Regions from separate parts of the Ralstonia sp. RRA genome, predicted to be linked through region 1. Evidence: riboswitches for the same ligand, from Rfam matches in the RefSeq annotation. Region 1 holds a riboswitch; the other holds the start of a gene.
The links. Region 1 has a riboswitch for glycine ahead of V6657_RS23895 (D-amino acid dehydrogenase). Riboswitches for the same ligand answer to the same signal wherever they lie in the genome.

Region 1 (3,189 bases):
TCGGGTGCTGCGCTCTGAGGCGCCGGTATCCCCGACTGCGTAACACCCAACCGGATCGGGCCTGGATTGTGCTGGCCCGATCCGTTGTGGGATTGGCGATCAGTGCAATGGGCAGTCGCGCGCGATCACGTCGCCGATCATCGCGGCCGTGGCGCCAGAGAGCGTCCAGCCAAGGTGCCCATGGCCCGTGTTGTAGAACACGCGCGCATGCCGCCCGCGACCAACGCGCGGCATCATGTCCGGCATCATCGGGCGCAAGCCGGCCCACGGCACCACGCGTGAGGTGCCGATGGCAAAGTTGCGGCGCGTCCAGGCCACCAGGGGTTCAATGCGATCAGCGCGGATGTCGCGGTTGTAGCCGTTGAACTCCGCGGTGCCGGCCACGCGGAAGCGGCCCGCGCCCAGGCGGCTGGTGACGATCTTCGCGCTCTCGTCCAGCAGGCTGACCCACGGCGCGCCTTGCATGCTGGCCTCATCGTCCAGATGCACGGTGATCGAGTAGCCCTTGACCGGGTACACGTTGATGCGGTCGCCCACCATCTGCGCGACATGCCGGCTGCCGACGCCGGCGCAGACGACCAGCGCATCGGCGGTGATCTCCTGCACCACGTTGGCCTCACTGGTGGAGAGGCGATCATCGAGTGTGGTCTGCAGCAGCAAGCGCACACCGCGTTCAGTGGTTTCCACGTCGCGCACATCCACGCCTTGCATGAAGCGCACGCCGCGTTTCTCGCAGGCCTGCGCAAGACCGCGCGTGAACTTGTGGATGTCGCCTGTGGCGTCCGATTCGGTGAAGTAGCCGCCGTAGTAGTTGCCGCGCAGCGTGGGCTCGATTGCAGCAATGTCTTCGGGGCTCACGGCGTGGCGTTCCAGCCCGCCGGCAACGAGCAGCGCGTTGGCCTTGCCTGCTGCGGTAAAGCTCGCCTTGTCGTGATAGACGTGCAGGATGCCGCGCCGTTGCAGGTCGAAATCGATCTGTTCGCGCTCGGCCATCGCAAACAGGTGCTTGCGCGCTTCGATGGCCATGCGCGTGGTCTCGATGGTGTTGCGGCGGTAGTGGGCGATGCTCGCCACGAACTCGCCGATCCACGAATACTTGTGCCACGACGGCTTGGGATTGAGCAGCAGCGGCGCATCGTTGCGCAGCATCCATTTGATGCCTTTGAGCAGCGTGCCGGTGCTGTTCCAGACCTCGGCATTGCTGGCGGAAAGCTGTCCACCGTTGGCAAACGAGGTTTCCATGGCCGGATACAGATGCCGGTCGAGCACCGTGATCTGATAGCCGAGTTGCGAGAGCGTGTAAGCAGTGGTGACGCCGGAAATACCGGCGCCGACGATGACGATATGCGTCATGGCGGTCCCTATGGAGTGATGTCATAACCGGACGATCCGGTCGGCTCACCCCATCTGTCTTGGGACCTGAGAGCTTGGGCGTCAGCTGCGCTGGCGCCTTCCCCTTCGGTGGGCATGCCCGTGCATGCCTCTCTCCAGATTCGCAGTCGACGCCACAGTCCTTTTGCCTGAGAGTTTCCGGGGTGGTTGCTCCATCGGCGCCGGGCATCGTTGCAACCCGGTCTCTCCTGCGGCGTGTTGCAGCGGTGCGTGTTGCGCCCGCCGCGCCTGCGTGCTGCCGGTGAAGGCAGCGGGTTGGAGTGTGTCACGGGTTGTGATGTTCGGCAAGCCGGGTGATTGCCGAGGTGGTGTGCCGACCGAATGCTATGCTGCGCATCCAAGCGATCTGGGCGCCGCATTTACGCCGGTCGATCGATGTGAAACCGTCCGCAAGAACACAGAGAAGAGGGGAAGATGGATTCAAAACCTGTAGACCAGAACGCCAGCACGTCCAACTCGCCCGCCACCGATTCGACGCGCGCACCACTTGTCATCGCAACGTTGCTGCAGCTTGGCTTCACCCTGCGTTACGCATGGGCCTATTGGGAGCTTGTGCGTACGGGATCGACATCATTGCTAACGGCACTGATTTCCTTGTTGTCCTGCATCCTGCTCTACAACAGTGTGATTCGTCACCTCGCGGGCAAATCCGCGCAGTGGGGCCTGGTTGTGGTGACGGTCGGTTTGGTTTGGTCGTTTCTCAAGTGGGGTCCCGGGAATTTGTGGTCGTACCCGTTCCTGTTCGGTGCGATTGTGGGCACCGTGACATGGGCGTTGTCGCTCAAGGCTTCGAAGCGCGCCTGATCAGGGCTCCAGCCGTGGCAGGCGCACGATGAACCTGGAGCCTTTGCCTTCTGCGCTGCTCACGGTAATCGTGCCCCGGTGCAGTTCGACCACAAGCTTGACCAGATACAAGCCGACACCGGCACCCACTGTGCCGGCCACATTGCCGCCGCGGACGTAGCGCTCGAACAGCCGCTCGATGTCGCGCTCCGGAATACCCATGCCGCGGTCTTCCACCACCACCGATACGCTTTCGGCATTGCCTTGCACATACACGCCAATCGGTTTGCCGGGCGGCGAGTATTTGACGGCATTGCCGATCAGGTTGCTGAACGCCTGGAAGAGCAGCTTGGCGTCACCAAAGAAGGTGTCGGGCCCATCGGCTTCGATGTGTTCTTCGATGCGTGCGCCGGGCGTGCTGTCCCGGTGCATCTCGCAAACTTCGTGAAGCAACGCCGGCAGCGGAAACAGGGTGCGCCGCATCGCTGCGGGCGTCGTGCTATCGAGCCACTGCGAAGAATCGAGCAGATGGTCCATCAGATGCGTCATGCGTTGCACGGCCGCGCGGATCTTGCCGCATCGCTCTTCGATCACCTCCGGTGGGGGCACTTCGCGCATGCGCATCAGCCGCTGTGCATGGCCGTCAATCACGCCCAGCGGTGTGCGGAATTCATGTGAGGCCATGGAGACAAAGTTGCGCTGCAGTTCAGCCAGGCGGCGCTCCTTGTCCAGCATGTCCTGCAGGACGGTCGCCTGTGCAACCAGGGCGTCCTTGCTGCGGCCCAGTTCGATGGTGTTGTCGCGAAAGCGTGCGACGGCCTGTGCGATGTCGCCGATTTCATCGCGACGGTCCAGGCCCGGGATGTCGACGTGCGTATCGTTGTTGGCGATGTGGTGCATGCGGTCAACCAGCACGGCGATCGGTCGGGAGACTGCGTAGGCAAGGTAGGCCACCGCAACCACGACCAGGCAGGTTGCCACGATGATGGCGCCGATGATGAGTTGCCGTGCGTC
Region 2 (3,189 bases), on a different replicon from region 1:
GCGCACCTCACGGGCGCGTCCGTTTTTTCCTTATGGGGGCGCACCCGTCGGCGCCGCACTCGTTTGCTCCCCTCGCTTTTCCCTGTGGGGTTACACGGCTTACGCGCGGTTACACGGTGGCCGTCAGCTTTCGGCCAAAACCGTCCGTTATAGGCAGGACAGCGGCTGAATCGGTCGGTCGCTCACCGGAGGAAGAAAACCATGAACCGCATCGTCAAAGTCCTGGCTGTGACCGCCGTTGCTCTGTCTGCTACCACGGGGGCTTTCGCCCAAACGCAATGGCAGAAAGACCACCCGCGTCGCGCGGAAGTGAATCACCGCCTCGCCAACCAGAACAAGCGCATCCACAACGAGGTGAAGGAAGGCGAAATCACCAAGGGCCAGGCCAAGGCGCTGCACAAGGAAGACCGCCAGATTCGCCAGGAAGAGCGCGACATGGCCGCTCAAAATGGTGGCCACATCACCAAGCAGGAACAACGCACGCTGAACCAGCAGGAAAACAAGGTGAGCCGCCAGATCGGCAACTGATCACCGGCTGACCACCGACCCGCACACCGGCCACACCCCGGGGCAAGGCGAAACCGCCAATGCCCCGAGGGTGTGGCCGTTGTCTTTGGCGTTTCGCTTTTGACGTCCCTGCCCTAGATGGCGCCTTGAATTTGTGTAAGCGGGCGGAAAAAAGACGGGGAACTGTCTGAGCGCAGCGAGTTTTCCCCGTCTCCGCCCGGTTACACAAATTCAAGGGATGGGTCGCCATCTTGGGCGCGCCTTTCTTTGCTTACTTTCTTTGGCAAGACAAAGAAAGTGAGTCAGCCCCGGCAGGGGATGAAACAGGGGATGGACCACCAACAAGAAAACCAAACCCAGGAACACTGCCCCAGCCAATCCTCCTAATTGACAATCCCATCCCCCTTCCGTAAATTCCGCCCATCCATCCGGGAGAGCGTGCCCGCCGCACACGGCCAGGCACCGCCGAAGGGGTAGCACCCGAAAACTCTCAGGCACCAAGGACCGGGCGGATCGGCCAGACATGCGTCTGACCGCACTCTGGAGAGCTGGCGCTGCACGACCACTGCAGGCGCCCACCGAAGGGGCTCACGAACGGCGCGCACCGCTATGCGCCCCGCTTCGCAATCTCTCAGGTACCAAGGACAGAGGGGCCATCCGCGCAGCTTGCATCTTCATGGCGTCACCATGAGGCATCAGGCTGCGCGGGTGGCCTTTTTGCTTTTCTGGTCCCGAATAACGCGCCCTGCCGAGGCCACCGGCGGCGCCCAAGCCGAGAGATTCCATGACGCTCCAACACACGCCGCTCAACGCCATCCACCGCTCGCTGGGCGCCCGCATGGTCGACTTTGGCGGCTGGGACATGCCCGTCAACTACGGCTCCCAGATCGAAGAACACCACGCCGTGCGCCAAGACGCCGGCATCTTCGACGTCTCGCACATGTGCGTGGTCGACCTCACCGGCGCGCGCGTGCGCGATTTCCTGCGTGGGCTGCTCGCCAACAACGTCGACAAGCTGCAAACCCCGGGCAAGGCGCTCTACAGCTGCATGCTCAACCCCAAGGGCGGCGTGATCGACGACCTGATCGTCTATTTCTTCCGCGAAGACTGGTTCCGCCTGGTGGTCAACGCCGGTACCGCGCCGACCGACCTCGAATGGATCGTCGCGCAGAACGCCGCTGCCGGCACCGACGTGACCATCACGCCGCGCCGCTCCGACAACAACGCTGGAGCGGAGCCGCTGGGCATCTTGGCTGTGCAGGGCCCGAACGCCCGCGCCAAGACCTACGCCGCGCTGCCCGGCACGCAGGCCGTGGGCGAAGCGCTCAAGCCGTTCAACGCCGGCTTCGTCACTGTGGATGGCGTGGGCGAGATCATGGTCGCGCGCACCGGCTACACCGGTGAAGACGGTTTCGAACTGGTCGTGCCCGCCGCGCAGATCGCCGGCGTGTGGGAGCGCCTGCTGCAAGCCGGCGTCCGCCCGGCCGGTCTGGGTGCACGCGACACGCTGCGCCTGGAGGCCGGCATGAACCTCTACGGCCAGGACATGGACGAGCACGTCTCGCCGCTCGACGCGGGTCTGGCCTGGACGGTCGACCTGCAAAGCGAACGCGACTTCACCGGCAAGGCTGCGCTGCAAGCCGGCGGCCAGCACGAGCAGTTCGTCGGCCTGATCCTGCGTGACAAGGGCGGCGTGCTGCGCGCCCACCAGAAGGTCATCACCCCCGCCGGCGACGGCGAGATCACCAGCGGCACGTTCAGCCCGAGCCTGTCGCTGTCCATCGCGCTGGCGCGCCTGCCCAAGGACGTGGCCATCGGCACCGACGTGCAGGTCGAGATCCGCGACCGCAAGCTGACCGCGACTGTGGTTAAACTGCCGTTCGTGCGCAATGGCAAGGCGCTGGTTAGCTGAACCCGAATTCCACTCATTCCAAATCTTCCGGAGAACCTTTCATGAGCAACATCCCCGCCGATCTGAAGTACACCGAACACGACGAGTGGATCCGCGTTGAAGCCGACGGCACGCTGACCATCGGCATCACCGACTTCGCGCAAGACGCGCTGGGCGACATCGTGTTCCTCGAGCTGCCGGACGCTGGCCGCACCGTCGCCAAGGACGAAGCGATTGCCGTGGTGGAATCAGTCAAGGCTGCGTCCGACATCTACGCCCCGGTGTCGGGCGAGATCATCGCCAACAACGCTGACGCTTCGGGCGCGCCCGAGTCGGTCAACGCCGATGCCTACGCCGCGTGGCTCTTCAAGATCAAGCCGACCAACGCCGACGACGTGAACGCCCTGCTGTCGGCCGAGCAGTACACCGCCAAGATCGGCTAAGCCGGTCCTTCAAGCCGATGTGCCTGACCCGCGCATCGGCTTTTTGCTGCATTGCCTGAATTTCGAGCCCTTGCCATGAACGCTCCGCACCCCGCTTCCTCGGCGCTGTCCGCCGAACGTCCCTCTTTGGCTGACCTGGAGGCGCGCGACGCCTTCTCGCACCGCCACATCGGCCCGTCTGCCGACGAGCAGGCCCAGATGCTCGGCACGCTCGGCTACGCCAGCCGCGCCGCGCTGATCGACGCCGTGATCCCCGCCGCCATCCGCCGCCAAGACGTGATGCCGCTGGGCGAATTCACGCAGCCGCTGACGGAAGAAGCCGCGCTGGCCAAGCTGCGCGGCATCGCC

Region 2: it holds a riboswitch for glycine, as region 1 does, so the genes downstream of both, gcvT (glycine cleavage system aminomethyltransferase GcvT) here and V6657_RS23895 (D-amino acid dehydrogenase) in region 1, are expected to answer to the same signal.

Annotation. Positions count from the first base shown of each region.
Region 1 is NZ_CP146092.1:1,298,994-1,302,182, forward strand. It holds gene V6657_RS23890 (FdhF/YdeP family oxidoreductase) at 1-43, shown strand, start outside; gene V6657_RS23895 (D-amino acid dehydrogenase) at 100-1,353, opposite strand; glycine riboswitch at 1,499-1,593, opposite strand; gene V6657_RS23900 (hypothetical protein) at 1,807-2,196, shown strand; gene V6657_RS23905 (ATP-binding protein) at 2,197-3,189, opposite strand, start outside.
Region 2 is NZ_CP146091.1:3,426,327-3,429,515, forward strand. It holds gene V6657_RS16480 (hypothetical protein) at 202-528, shown strand; glycine riboswitch at 927-1,024, shown strand; glycine riboswitch at 1,038-1,165, shown strand; gene gcvT (glycine cleavage system aminomethyltransferase GcvT) at 1,292-2,419, shown strand; gene gcvH (glycine cleavage system protein GcvH) at 2,461-2,841, shown strand; gene gcvP (aminomethyl-transferring glycine dehydrogenase) at 2,917-3,189, shown strand, end outside.